Regions from separate parts of the Facklamia sp. P12955 genome, predicted to be linked through region 2. Evidence: predicted binding sites of a transcription regulator. Region 2 holds the regulator's gene; each other region holds the start of a gene.

Region 1 (5,131 bases), on a different contig from region 2:
AGTCGACAGACCATTAGAAGAGGAATCCGAAGACTTTAGCTTTTTCAACCTGCCGATGGAATTTGACCAATTATATGATGGAATCGAGCATGAGGATGACGATTTCTAAACAAAGTAAAAGAGCAAGGGATATAGTGACCCCAAGAAGTTGGACCATGAAATCCAACTTTCGGGAGTCAGTACATTCTTCCTTTGCTCTTTTTTAGTTTCTGATTACTTTTGCTAAAAGGATGGTTTACTTTATTCCTATTAACGCCTAGGAGCGAGATACGTGCATTTTAAGCATTTGGATCACCTTAACCTTTCTTTTTAGTTTGAGTTAATGACAATCCCAACACTCCTTTCACAAATTAGTCTCTGCACTTACTTGACATAAAATAAAATACCCCCACCAAAAATTGGTTAGGGGGTATGTGAGTTGATTATTTTAATTGAGAAGTTACCTCCAAGAAATGCAGGCTGAGTGGAAGAGTTTCTATTCAGAAAGAGTGATTGAATGCAGCTTCTGAATTTTTTCAAACTGAAAAGTTGCTTCAACATCATAACGCCTCCTTCAATAAGCAAGATTAGAATTTTCTCTTCAAATAAATTATATCAAAGTGAAGCCAGAAATAAAGTAATAACTTATTATTAGTTAAAAGAAAGATTAAAATAATCGATAAGATAATGAGCCAGACCATCTTGATCATTGGAATGCTCAGTAATATCGTTAGCAATATCTTTGAGGGGTTGGATGGCATTACTCATTGCCACGCCATGACCTGCAAATTCAATCATCTCCAAGTCGTTATCTTCATCACCGAAGGCTAGAATATTTTGACGAGGAATATGATAGAAGTCAGCAATGGTTTTAACACCCACTGCCTTGTGTAAATTTTTACTAACCACTTCTAAAACGGGTATTTCACCCCCCCAAGTTCGCACAGAAACTTGATTTGGATAGCTAGCCATGATTTTCTTTTGAATAGGTATTTGGTCTGCTTCCGAAGTGAAAAGGGTTACAGCAATCGGATTATGAATGAGAGTTTGTCGAGAAAGTTTTTGATAGCTTGCGTCTTCGGCTGGATAATAGGGTGACTCAGGAAGATTCATTGAGGAAGTATAAAGACGCTCCTTACCTTCGGCACAAACTAGCTGAATGCCTAATTCATCTTGCCGGTTAAATAAATCAAAGACTATTTCACGATCTAACTCATGGTAGTAACTTGCTAGCCACTCAGGTCGGTCAGGGAAGTGACAATAGGCACCGTTAAAATTAACCATAGGTGTAACGATGTTTAAGACTTGATAAATTTCTTTACTAGTCCGATAAGGTCTTCCAGTAACGATACAAACTAAATGACCCATGTGATCTAATTTTTGCAATGTTTGAATCGTTAAAGGAGTAAGTTTGGATTGATTGTTTAGAGTAGTGCCATCTAAATCAATGGCAATCATATGTTGGCTCATTAATTCGCCTCCTTTAGAGATTGCTTCGATTATAGCAAAGATGAAAGCTTAAGGGCAACTATTCATGATTATTGGCTAAAAGCTTGAATTGATGTAGAATGAAAACAAAGAAAGTGAGGCGTTTGAATGGATTTAGAAAAAATGCGCGACACAAAAAGTTTAAATGATGAAGAACGTATGATTGTGGATCGTTTATCGAATGTGATTGACCCTGAATTAGGGGTCGATTTAATTAATTTAGGTTTGATTTATCGAGCCGATTTAACTGAAGAGGGGATTTTAAAGATTTTATTAACTCTAACTACTCCAATGTGCCCAATGGCAGATGTTATTGTGGATGAATTAAATGGAACTTTCGAAGATGTTCCTCAAGTTAATAATGTTGAAGTTACTATTACTTTTGATCCACCCTGGTCTTTAGATAAATTATCACGCTATGCCAAGATAGCTTTAGGAGTGATGTAATGGATATCATGGTTTCTGATTTTGTGATTGAAGATGGGCCATTTGGCCCTCTTCCAGGACGGACTCTATCTCCTAGTGAGCAAGTGAATCAGCCCTTACCACTTGTTTTTTTCTATCATGGATGGACCAACTCAGCTGGTGAACATTTACATTTTGGTATGGAAATTGCCCGACAAGGCTTTCGAGTAGTCATGCCAGATGCCTATTTACATGGGAAAAGAGGGGATAGAAAGTCGCTAGAATTGCAAGGTTTTTTAATGGCTCTTCGAGCTAATATAGAAGAATTTCCATTATTATTCGACCATTTTAAATCGACGATTAAGGATAATTTTGTGGCAGTTTCGGGAATGTCAATGGGAGCAATGACCACTTTACTTTTACTCAGTAGACACCCATTTCTTTCAGCAGCCGTTTCCTTAATGGGGAGTGCGCACATTTCTAAGTTGATTGATCAAAATATTATTAATAACCAGTCATCATCTAATCAAAGTCTAACGAATAATCAACTTTTAAAAGAAACACATAAAGAATTTGCCATTATTTATCAGTCAGATTTAAGTAAGCAAGCCGAAAAGATAGCCAATCGCCCTTTATATATTTGGCATGGCGAAAATGATCCGCTTGTTCCTTATCAAGATACGGTAGAATTTGTGGAATCCATCATCGATCAACCCTATAGTCAAAATACATACTTCAACCACGAACCTGCTTATCATCGGGTTCCATTTAAAGAAATTGTTAAGATGGCCAGCTTTTTAAAGGCAGCTTCTCTTAAAGAGATCGATCAGATATGGGAGTACGTAGAAAAGCTATCTTTAGAAAGAAAAGATTTTTTTGAATAATAAGAAAGGTGATTGCTTGCAAAAAACTAAACAATGGTTAGACCATCGGGTGGATTTAAGTTCTTATATTGAAAAAGTTAGCCAAGACCAAATCAATCAATTGGTTTTCAAACTGATTCTTCTTTTACCCTCCTCAATGATCGCCACAGATATTCGTAGTGGCTTTCCGCTCTTAATCAGTATCGAAAGGAATCGAATTAAGGATATAGTCTTACAACGAATCTCTCTATTAATTGAAGAATATGCACTTGACCTCTCAGACTGGCATCAATTAAATTTTATAATTGATCAGAGTCAAAAGACTATTAAGAAATATTATCAGGATCATTCATTGATTGATTTAGATTCTATACAAGTGGAAATTAATTACTTTTTAAAATAATTTAAGTAATTTAGTAGAAGTTTATTTTTTCCTAAAAATTTTGCCCCAACCTATTGACCATTCCTGACCAATAGGTTATACTCAATTTAAGCTCTTTGAGAGAGCTTTTAATATAGATTAAACAATTTGACCAATTCTGACCTTAAGGAGTGAGAATATGATAGAAAAAATGACAACCACTTTGCAAAGCGCCATAGCTGAAGCGCAACAAATTGCTATTAGAAGACAGCATCAAGAGATTGATATCCCGCATTTATGGCGTATATTTATTCAAGCAGACCATTATGCTGCAAAATTATATGAAGATATAGGTGTTGATCGGTCGGCTTTTCAAGCAGTGATTGAAGGAGAAATTGATCAATTACCTCAAGTTGCCGGTCAAAATATTCAATATGGCCAACACTTTAGTCAAAGATTTACTCAGTTATTGAATGACGCCAGTCAAATAGCAAAGAAATATAAGGATGAATACTTAGCCACTGAAGTGATTCTACTAGCTTTATATAAGCAAAAAAATAATCCATTGACCAAATGGTTAAACCAAAAGGCTATTAATGAGTCCCTACTAAGAGAAAGAATTGAGAAATTAAGAGGGGGAGATCGTGTGACATCACAAAACCAAGAAGAGACTTATGAGTCTCTAGATAAATATGCAACGAATCTTAATGATGCGGTTAAAAATAATAAGCTGGATCCAGTAATCGGTCGTGATGAAGAAATTCGTGATGTTATCAGAATTTTATCTAGAAAAACCAAGAACAATCCGATTCTAATTGGTGAGCCAGGTGTAGGTAAAACAGCCATTATCGAAGGATTGGCCCATCGAATTGTTCGCAAAGATGTTCCCGAAAACTTAAAAGATAAGGAACTTTATTCCTTAGATATGGGCTCCTTAATAGCAGGAGCAAAATATCGTGGAGAATTTGAGGAACGTTTAAAAGCCGTTCTTAAAGAGGTAAAAGAATCCGAAGGGAGAATTTTACTCTTCATTGATGAGATTCATACCATTGTTGGTGCAGGTAAGACAGAAGGATCGATGGACGCTGGTAATTTGTTAAAACCGATGCTAGCAAGGGGAGAGTTGCACTGTATTGGTGCGACAACCTTAGACGAGTATCGTGAAAACATTGAAAAAGATAAGGCCTTAGAACGTCGATTCCAGCGCGTTTTAGTCCAAGAACCAACAGTTGAAGATACTATTTCTATCCTAAGAGGTCTAAAGGAACGTTACGAGATTCACCATGGGGTCAATATCCATGATAATGCCTTAGTGGCCGCTGCAACCTTATCACATCGATATATTACCGATCGTTTCTTACCAGATAAGGCAATTGACTTAGTTGACGAGGCATCTGCTACTATTCGCGTAGAAATGAATTCTATGCCAACTGAAATGGATGCTGTCAACCGACGGTTAATGCAATTAGAAATTGAAGAGGCTGCCTTGAAAAAAGAATCTGATGAGGCTTCTAAGAAACGTTTAGAAAATCTTCAAGAAGAATTGGCTGATTTAAGAGAAGAAGCCAATCAACTGAAAATGCGTTGGGAAGTAGAAAAAGAAGCTTCTAACGCTTTAAGAGATAAGCGAGAAGCCTTAGATAATGCGCGTAGACAGTTAGAAGAAGCTCAGAGTAATTATGATCTTGAAGCAGCGGCTCGCTTACAGCATGGCGAAATTCCGCATTTAGAGCAAGAATTAAAAGAGTTAGAGGCTAAAGCAGAAGAAACTTTACAGTCTGATACTGAACGGTTAACTCAAGAACGTGTGACTGATGTTGAAATAGCCAAAGTAGTTGAAAGATTAACTGGTATTCCAGTCAGTCGCTTAGTTGAAGGAGAAAGAACCAAGTTAATGCACTTGGATCAAACGCTTCATCAAAGAGTGATGGGGCAAGATGAAGCGGTAGAAAAAGTAACACAAGCTATCCTAAGATCAAGAGCTGGTTTGCAAGATCCACGTAAACCAATTGGTTCCTTCCTCTTCCTAGGTCCA
Region 2 (5,131 bases):
TGGCTGCTAAGAAATAAGGGGTAGCATCGATAACGTTATCTTGCATACGCACACCAACACGAACCGTTTCTTTCAATTTTTCAAAATTAACCGTGTGTTCATCTTTATTAGCCATATTTGCTAAGTTTATAGCTGCTAAATTACATACAGAATATGGAGCTAAAGGTTGCTCACCACAAGGGTTAGTGGCTACGACTTTTTGGCCATAGGCTTTAGCATTGGTATCCTTATTAGCATTATCAATAAAGAAAATACCAGGCTCTGCTGAATAGGTGGCACAAATATTAATCAATTTCCATAGTTCACGAGCGGGAATACTTCGGTATGTTCTGACTGCATAACCCATCTCTTCCCAATCACGTACATCTCCTACTTGATGCCATTGAGTATTATAAGCATGCATTTCTTCTTTATTATAATGTTCGACATCAGGGAAACGTAAGTCCCAATCTAGGTTTTGCTCTACCGCTTCCATAAATTCCGAAGTGATAGTTACTGAGATATTTGCTCCTGTTAAAAAGTCTTCATTGTGGACTTCATAAGCACCCTTATCACGTAAAACAGCTCTAGAATGCTCAATGATATCTACATTAAAGCCACCAAAATCCTCTTTATTTTGATAGGAAGCAATTGTTTCATGCATTACTTGGTCATTAGGAGTGAGTGGAACAAATTTAAGTTTTTCCTGTGCTAGCTTTTGAATTAATTCATCTTCTGTTTGTTCAATTAAATAACGTAGAACGCGGGGGTTTTGCATTTTAGAAATGATAAATTCAATAATATCTGGATGCCAATCTGCTAACATAATCATTTGTGCACCCCGGCGCGAGCCACCTTGCTCAACAAGGTGAGTTAATTGAGCAATATCGTTTAACCAAGAAACAGAACCCGAGGACTTACCGTTTACTCCTCTTGCCAGAGTATTTCGAGGTCTTAGAGTGGAGCCGTTAGTTCCTACACCGCCACCGCGCGACATGATTTCCATTACTTCTTTGCGGTGTTCAGCGATTCCCTCGCGAGAATCAGGGACAAACGGCATAACGTAGCAATTAAAATAAGTAACATCCGTTTGTGAGCCTGCTCCATATAGGACACGACCAGCCGGGACAAAGTTTAAATTAGAAAGCTGATTATAAAAAGCTTCAAAAGAGCTTTCTTGTTTTTCTTTTGTACTTTCAATTTCAGCTAAACCGACTGCATTACGGTGGGCGATTTGTTCATAATATATTTCTAAAGGCTTATCTAAACTGTCAATGCTTCGCAAGATTAAGCCACTAAGGCGCTCTTTTTCGTTTTCAAGATTACCACGGTATTCTTCTTCTAATAAAACAAGAGCTTGACCTTTTTCCCAATCAAGTTCTTGCACAATACCAATACCTCTTGCAGGATAGGATGGATCAGGCTTTACAGTTAAGACTACTAAATCGCCAGCTTTTAGAGTTTTCTTAGCGGTGTCTTTAAAAGAATACCTGTCTAACATAACCATTCGTGAGACACCAGAGTGAGTGATTTTCATTTCCGATGTAACAGGAGTTACTTGAGGGAAATGTTTGATAGCCTCATTAAGATCTTGACGGTTCCATTCGACAGTCTTTGGAATTAAAGTATTCGTTTCCATAATCAGTTCAGCCTCTCTATTAAGATCTTCGATACATTTTGAATATTCTAACAAACATAGCAAGAAACACAATATATAGGATATAAAGATAAAATAAAGCCCAATATATTGTGTTTATTAAGTTCTGTAGTTTAGTATACTTGCTAAAAAACAAAATTTCAATCTTAAAAACACAAACATTGAATGAAATTATACCTATGACTACTTAATCGTGATTAAGAGACAAGTCCAAACAAATAGCTTTTCAAAAATAAAAAGATTGTGTATAATGGTCAAAGAAAGTCAATGTTAAACAAAATTAGCTTGAAGGAGGGTTGAATTTGTCCAGAAAAAATATGTCCGATATAATTGAAGCTTATCTTAAATCCTTCTTGCAAAACGCAGAACATGTAGAGATAAAGCGCAGCGATATTGCTGATCAATTTGACTGTGTCCCTTCACAGATCAACTATGTTATTAATACACGATTTACTCAAGAGCATGGTTATCTGGTTGAAAGTAAACGAGGGGGCGGCGGTTATATCCGTATTTTAAAAACTCAATTGACCTCGGATGCAGATGAAGTTGCTTCAATGTTAGAATTAATTGGCAATCAAATTTCACATCGAAATGGTGTGAATATTATTGAAACGTTGATTGAAAGAGAAATAATCACACAAAGGGAAGGAAGACTTATTTTATCAGTGATTGAAAAATCTGTCCTTCATGCGATTTCAAATCAAGATCAAGTGGCTCGAGCCATGTTGTTAAAAACTTTTCTCCATCAATTACGCTATGAATTAACTAGTTAGCTCTCAGTCGAGGATTATTAAATAGAGGTGAAATAAATGTTTGAAGAATTATTTACAGAAAGTGCACGCCAGGCTATGATGTTTGCAGCTGAGCATGCCTATGTTTTCCACCATCAAGCAGTTGGTACAGAACATATTTTGTTAGGATTAGCTCGTGAAGAAAATGGAATTGCCGGTAAAGTCTTAAGAGATTATGGGGCAGAATATGCTGTGCTTGTAGATGAATTAGAAATGATTCATGGAAAAAGCTTAAAAGCAGGTAGACGTGGTGAAGTGGTCATTCCTTATTCCCCACGCGCCAAAAAAGTAATAATGAATGCCTCTAGTGATGCTAAACGTCTTGGCGCTCCAAAAGTAGGGACAGAGCATTTACTTTTAGGCTTACTGAAAGAAGAAATACTCGCTACGGTATTATTGAAAAATATAGGAATTAATCTGGCAGAATTACGTAAAGGAATATTCGAGGAAATTGGAATTAATCAGCAGAAGCGTTCAGATAGTCAAAGTAAAAGAGGGCGACGTCAACAAAACACGAATACTCAATCTAATACTGCTACTTTGGATGGAGTTTCAAGAGATCTAACACAATTGGCACGCGAAGGTAAATTAGATCCGGTTATCGGTCGCGAAAAAGAAATTCGTCGTATGATTCAAATTATTTCTCGCAGAACGAAAAACAACCCTGTTCTTGTAGGAGAACCGGGCGTTGGAAAAACAGCGATTGCTGAAGGGCTGGCTCAAGCAATGGTGACAGGGAAAGTACCAAGTGAAATTGCTGAGAAACGTCTAATGATGTTAGATACAGCTGCTTTAGTTGCAGGGACTAAATATCGAGGCGAATTTGAAGAACGAATGAAGAAGATAATCGAAGAAATATCTCAAGATGGTAAAGTAATTCTTTTTATAGATGAACTCCACACACTTATTGGAGCTGGAGGAGCCGAAGGAGCAATTGATGCTGCCAACATTCTTAAACCGGCTTTAGCAAGGGGAGAAATTCAAACAGTGGGAGCTACAACCTTCGATGAATATCAAAAGCATATTGAAAAAGACTCTGCCTTAGAACGTCGTTTTTCTAAAATTGTGATTGAAGAGCCTTCTCAAGCTGAGTCTATTCAAATTATAACTGGACTAAGGTCTAAATATGAACAGCATCATCATGTGGAGATAAGTGATGAAGCGATTGAAGCGGCAGTCAAATTGTCCTCACGCTATATGAATGAGCGTAAGTTACCTGATAAGGCGGTTGATTTAATCGATGAAGCATCGGCTAAAGTAAGAATCGAAGAAGGCAAGCAAACTGATAATTTAGCAGAGCTAGAATTGCAACAAAAAAACCTAGCGAATCGTAAAGAACAAGCCATTCTCGACCGCAATTTTGAATTAGCTGCCGATATTCGAAAAGAAGAGCAAGATTTAGAAAAAGTTATTGAGAAGGCTAACAAAAAAGCCAAGAAAAAAAATGAACAAAAAGAATTAAGTTATCCAAAAGTAACCGCTGAACATGTAGCTGAAGTAACAGCACTGGCAACAGGTGTGCCAATCTATCAAATGGATGTAGCGGAAGCTAAACGTTTAGTTCATTTAGAAGCTGAGTTGCATGAACGCGTAATAGGACAAGATTCAGCCGTTTCTTCAGTAGCGCGTGCTATTCGGCGTGCTCGTTCAGGCTTGAAGAGTCCACAAAGACCAATTGGCTCCTTCTTATTCTTAGGACCGACTGGTGTTGGAAAAACAGAATTAGCCAAAACCTTAGCTAACTCCATGTTTGGTTCACAAGATAATATGATTCGTGTTGATATGTCTGAGTATATGGAAAAACACGCCGTTTCTCGTTTAGTCGGTTCTCCTCCAGGATATGTCGGTTATGACGAGTCTGGACAATTAACTGAAAAAGTTCGCCAAAAACCATATTCAGTGATTCTACTAGATGAAATTGAGAAGGCGCATCCAGATGTCTTTAATATCTTATTACAGGTTTTTGATGACGGTCATTTAACAGATGGTAAGGGTCGTCGGGTCGACTTTAGAAATACAATTATTATCATGACATCTAATATCGGTGCTACTGCTCTTCGCGACGAGAAGTCAGTTGGCTTCAGTGCGGTTAGCTTTGCTGATGACTTTAAAGCGATGGAAAAGCGTATCTTAGAAGAGTTAAAACGTGCTTTCCGTCCAGAATTTTTAAACCGTATCGACGAAACGATTGTCTTTCACTCATTGGATAAAGAACATATTAAAGAAATTGTTAAACTTCAAACCAATGAGATTGTTAAACGATTAGATGAATTAGAAATTAATGCGCGTATAACTGATACAGCAATCGATATTATAGCGGAAGCAGGATTTGATCCAGAATATGGAGCGCGTCCAATCCGCCGAGCTATTCAAAAACAAATTGAAGATGAATTAAGTGAGATGCTCTTGAATGGAGATATTGCTTTAGGAGATAAAATAACAATTGGTGGTCGCTCAGGATCCATTCGGATTAACAACCGATCAAAATAGCTGGAAAAATCGATGATCTTATCTAGAATAGTAGCCGAGTAAGCCTAGCTTATTCAGCTACTATTTTTTGATTATAATAATTGATAGTCTATCAAAAGCTGAAAGCATTTTACTATCTATTTTATACGTTTAGTGATAAGGTTTATATGAAGTAAAAAGAAATTAATAAAGAGGTGGAATATATTATGTTGAATAAAAAGAACAGATTGACCAA
Region 3 (5,131 bases), on a different contig from region 2:
TAGAAAGCTCGGGTAGCAGGTGCTTTTTGTTGGCCTGCTACTATGGTTAATAATAACGGAAACTTAATGACATCTTCAAGTTGTAAGCCTAAGCGAGGGATGGAAAAAACAACCTTTCCCTCTGCATCATAAAAAATGCCAAATGCTTCTCCTACCGCTTGACCTTCGAGAAGTATTCTTTCTTGTGGCGGAGTTAGTTTTCTTCGCTTTGACATTACTTGAGCAGCTCCCACACTTAATAAAAGACAGTCCGCTGATCGACTTAAATCAAGGGCTTTTTTAATGGTTGGATCCTTAACAATCTCTTGACTCAACTGATCAGTTAAACGATCTGGAATATACAAGGGAACATAGTCAGCTTGGGTCTCATGAGCCATTATTCCAGCTACCGTATTAGATTGAATATGAAAAGAACCTTCCATACCACCACGGCTAGGCACAAAGGATAATTGTCTGTTTTGCGATAGTTCCTTAGTAAAATGTTGACCCATATTAGCCAAAGTGGACCCTCCCGTAACAGCTACAACCGCTTCTTGCGGTAATTCTTGTCCTAGAATCGTTTGAACTGCTTCAGCAAGCATTTGAAAAACTGTAAAGTCGCTATCTACATCGCCAGCTACTACCCAGCAGTTTTGTATATTTAATTCTTTAGCTAAGGCTGCTTCGTATTCCGGTAAACGGTCCTGCCCCATCCGTAACTGCTGAATGAGATGGCCTACTCTTTGTCCTTCATCCGTAATACGTATCCCCGCACGACTTACATCTACCAGACTTTGATCACGCAATACTTGTAAATTAGTTCTCAAAGTTCGCTCGGACAAATGAATTTGTTTGGCTAACGCTTTACGACCAATTCGTAGTTGATGCTTAGATAAAGCTTTTAAAACATTAAGACGAATGTCTAACATCTCACCAAGTTCTGGTACCACTGTACCTAATTCATCAATCAAATCCATTCCAAGCCTCCTGTTGGTCGCTGAATGACCTTGTTTTATAAAAAGAAGAAAAGCTATTCATCTTTCTTCATAAAGCATTCTAACACTGCATGGTTTAAATTACAATGGATATACTTTCTGAATCTGGGCGCTTTATGTCCTTTGAAATCTACTGCTTCATCTTCTAAGCTAATCTTACCCCATTAATTACTATCGATAGTAACTCCATTCGACTTTGTTCAAAAAACAAACAATCTAAATGATGAAAACATACATTTAGATTGCTTATCATAAATAAAAAAATCATTAAAGATGTTGTTTGCGATACAACCAATAGGAAGCTCCAACGACACTCATAGTGCCACCTAACGTGATCAAAGGAACACTCCATTCTTTAATAGTCAACGGCAAGAAGACGGTTAATAAAATAAGGATTCCCATTACAACAAATATTTTTCCAGCTAAACGGTGGGTAAGATACCACACCTTTTCATCAGCTAATGTCCAAGGGGTACGTATGCCCATAAAATAATTAAATTTAATTTTTGGCATATAATTCCCTAAAACAATAAATAGTAGCCCTAAACTTCCTTCTAAATAGGAAGGAATCTGGTTGAGCCAGTTTAAACCATAGGCACCTATAATTATTTGACTGCTAAGTAAATAAATATTCATAGCAAAAATGATTAAATAAAAATGCTTTTCAAAACGTCGATAATTTTCGCGTTTTGGATCAATGCGTTTCAATACTTCTACTAAAAGATTCAGTCCAGCCAATAATGCAGGAAACTTAAAAAGATTTATTTTAGGACCATAATTATCAGCATTCCCTGCCAAATCAAAGTGTGTAGGAATCACTTCGGGTGCTTTTATAAAGAAATAGCCCGCTAGAATAATAGAAACACAAACAAGAACCCAGTTTTTATAGTAATGCCTCGTTAAGTTTTTAGTCATAAAATCCTCTCCTTTATTTTTCTAAATTCATTAACCATTGAATGACTCCATCTAAAACGGAACTATTTAATTCATAATAAATAAACTGTCCCTCTCTTTTATCAATCACTAAATCAGCCTGTTTTAAAATAGAGAGATGTTTAGAAATAGTAGAACCTGCCGATTCAAATTGACGGACAATTTCCCCAGCAGTTAAAGGGCCGGGTCTGAGTAATTCTAAAATTTTACGTCGATTGGGATCACTTAAAGCTTTAAAAAGCAGTTGAACACTCAAATGTTCACCTCCTCATCTTTTTATTTCGATAATTAGCTAAATATCTAATTATAAGTTTAGCATGTATTTTAAAATTATGCAATGCTGCCTTCATCTAAGGGCACAAAAAAAGTACCAGCGCATTGCTAGTACTTAAAAGATACGGATATTTCCTTTTATTACTTATCTTTCTTAGTCTTTTTATCCTTACGATTGGCCATCACTTCGTCCACTAAGCCATAAGCTTTCGCTTCTTCAGCCGTCATAAAATTATCTCGGTCGGTATCCTTTTCAATCACTTCAATAGGTTGACCAGTCGCTTCACTTAAAATTTCATTTAAGCGCGTTCTCGTCTTCAAAATATGGCGTGCAGCAATTTCAATTTCAGTGGCTTGGCCTTGAGCACCACCTAAAGGCTGATGAATCATTACTTCAGCGTTCGGTAAGGCAAAGCGCTTGCCTTTGGTTCCTGCTGCTAATAGGACGGATCCCATTGATGCAGCTAATCCAATCACGATCGTTTGGACGTCCGCTTTGATAAAGTTCATGGTATCATAGATGGCCAAACCAGCCGTAACACTACCTCCTGGTGAATTGATATAAAGGTAGATATCCTTCTCAGGATCTTGAGCATCTAAAAATAATAATTGGGCAATGACTGAGTTAGCCATGTGGTCATCCACTGGACCTGATAACATAATAATTCGATCTTTTAACAAGCGCGAATAAATATCATAAGCGCGTTCACCACGTGATGTTTGTTCTATTACTGTGGGTACTAAATTCATTCTATATCCTCCCTTTAATCTGAGCCTTTCAATTTACTTCAATAGTATAACGGATTAGGTCAAGAATGGTCAAGTTTTATGCTCTTCCATTTTTCCATGAAATCATTCGCTAATTAGATTGGAAAATAAAGATTTATCAATATATCAGACCCTTTTGTTTCCAAATAAATTTGACCGCCTAATTTCTCAATGACTATTTTAATTATATTTAGGCCTAAACCTGTATTTTGTTTTGTTTTCGACTGCTTGTTTTTAGCTTGATAGAAGCGATTCAACCAAGTATTAGGATCTTCATTAATTGGATGTGAAAGTCGATTACAATAAATAATTCTTACGACATTTGCATTACCTGGTAAGACCTCCCGTTTTGTTTGATTTATTAAGTCTTCATGCTTAAGATTTGTTAATTCTTCCTCAATTTTATGGCCCGACAATTTGATTTTTAAATAATCCTTGCCATGATCTAATACATTTTTTACTAAATTATCTAGCGCGTGGTTCAGCAGTCTGACATCCGATGTAATTAAAAAACTACCGTCCGATAAGTCAAGTTCAACTTCAATATTAGCTGTTTTCAACTGATCATAGAAAGACAAAACATGCTGAGTAATAATTTCATTTAAGTTCACTATTTCGTTCTTGTACTCAAATTCTGTATCTTGCAACCTCTCCAATAAGAAAAGCCGATCCAACAAATCTTTTAAATGATCAATTCTTTGATAGATAATTTGAAAATAACGCTGCTTGTCGTTCTCATCCTCGCTGGTTTCCATTAATTGAAGATAACCCATGAGTGAGGTCAAAGGTGTCCTCACATCATGGGAAAGATTAATCATTAATTCTTGCTTTGAACGTTGCTCAATTTGTAATTCTCGATATATATTTCTTTCTTTAATTAATGCCAAGTTTATCCTTTTAACAAGTTCATTCATTTCTGATGAAAAGATCTCTTGTGTCAGTAATTGATTGGTAGGGGATTTACTGATAACTTTTAATTGCTTCGTCAAATCAGAAACTTGGAGCCGATAGTAATAATGATAACCAACTATAGCTAGAATTATCAAAATCAATAAAAAATATATCATTGACGGTCCCTACTTTCTATGCTCTAATGTTCAAACTTAAAGTCTATTCGATAAATATACCACCTATTCAAGAGATAAAGTACCAATAGGTATACAACACCCATACTTACCACTGACATGGCTTGCTCTGAATAATTTGGGCCCATTGACATTAGCTTATTGGAGAATAATTGTTTTGTAAGATCCAAACCAACAATATCCCCTATAAATCCAATGATTTGATTGTGAAAACCTGTTCCCACTAGGCAAGCTAAGACAATGATTGCCACTTTACTTTGTAGCAATAAACTTAAGGTTACTGTCACCGACATAATAATAAGGTACATAAGAGCTTGTGGCAATAGTAAAGCTAAATGATCTTGCCAATAAATAGGCAACTCTAATTGACCTGTCACACCGGCCATTAGAACTGAAAAAGCAATACAAACAACTTGAAATATGAAGAATATTAACAAGGCGACAAATAATTTAGAAGTCATCCATTTCCATTTCGCCCCTTTAATAGCTAACATATTTTTTAAATAGCCAGAAGAAAAATCACTTTCAATAAAAACAGCTGAAAGTATATAAACAAAAAGAAGGCTCAAACTGTAATTAGCAATTAGACTATCGGAAAAACGATAGGCTTTTTTTTCTTCTTGAATACTTGTTTCGTACTCTTCCTCTGTTAAAATTTCTCCTTCTTGCATCGATTTTATTTCTAACTTAAAATTGCCTTCTTCATTGGTTTCTTTCGAAGTCATTGATAGTTGATAGTCTTCGTAAGATTTGTGTGTTGTTACATAGCCGCCATAAGTTAGTAAAGAGAATATCAACGAAAGGATCAATAACGTAATCCAAGTAGCCTTCATGTGCAACAACTTATAGGAATCAAAGCGAATAAAATTAACCATTGTTGTGACCTCCTGTTAAGCGGATAAAATAATCTTCTAAGCTCGCTCGCTCAACTACCAATTGTTCAAAAAGAATGCCTGAGCGAATTAATTCATGGCTAATGACTGACGAATTATCTAAGTGTTCATATACACGCAGTTCAGAATCGCTCACTTGCTTAATTTGCTGAAGATCTAATTTTTCTTGTAAATGTGCCATTATTTGAGCCTGATCGCCACCCTT

Evidence for each region. The regulator CtsR, encoded in region 2, represses protease genes until heat stress. The targets are predictions, from matches to a motif close to TTGGTCAAAAAAGGTCAAANA.
Region 1: a site for CtsR is predicted at 3,262-3,282, ahead of clpB (ATP-dependent chaperone ClpB). Genes of this name have one in related genera too.
Region 3: a site for CtsR is predicted at 2,986-3,006, ahead of clpP (ATP-dependent Clp endopeptidase proteolytic subunit ClpP). Genes of this name have one in related genera too.

What each region holds. Positions count from the first base shown of each region.
Region 1 covers NZ_JBNUPF010000002.1:73,704-78,834, forward strand. The annotation lists gene ACQV2G_RS00980 (YitT family protein) at 1-109, shown strand, start outside; gene ACQV2G_RS00985 (Cof-type HAD-IIB family hydrolase) at 631-1,449, opposite strand; gene ACQV2G_RS00990 (metal-sulfur cluster assembly factor) at 1,576-1,914, shown strand; gene ACQV2G_RS00995 (serine aminopeptidase domain-containing protein) at 1,914-2,756, shown strand; gene ACQV2G_RS01000 (hypothetical protein) at 2,773-3,138, shown strand; gene clpB (ATP-dependent chaperone ClpB) at 3,296-5,131, shown strand, end outside.
Region 2 covers NZ_JBNUPF010000011.1:49,222-54,352, forward strand. The annotation lists gene ACQV2G_RS04500 (vitamin B12-dependent ribonucleotide reductase) at 1-1,618, opposite strand, end outside; gene ACQV2G_RS04505 (CtsR family transcriptional regulator) at 1,939-2,409, shown strand; gene ACQV2G_RS04510 (ATP-dependent Clp protease ATP-binding subunit) at 2,446-4,917, shown strand; gene ACQV2G_RS04515 (hypothetical protein) at 5,103-5,131, shown strand, end outside.
Region 3 covers NZ_JBNUPF010000035.1:7,854-12,984, forward strand. The annotation lists gene ACQV2G_RS08460 (sugar-binding transcriptional regulator) at 1-956, opposite strand, end outside; gene ACQV2G_RS08465 (SdpI family protein) at 1,242-1,889, opposite strand; gene ACQV2G_RS08470 (autorepressor SdpR family transcription factor) at 1,903-2,163, opposite strand; gene clpP (ATP-dependent Clp endopeptidase proteolytic subunit ClpP) at 2,322-2,930, opposite strand; gene ACQV2G_RS08480 (sensor histidine kinase) at 3,044-4,015, opposite strand; gene ACQV2G_RS08485 (hypothetical protein) at 4,039-4,908, opposite strand; gene ACQV2G_RS08490 (ABC transporter ATP-binding protein) at 4,901-5,131, opposite strand, start outside.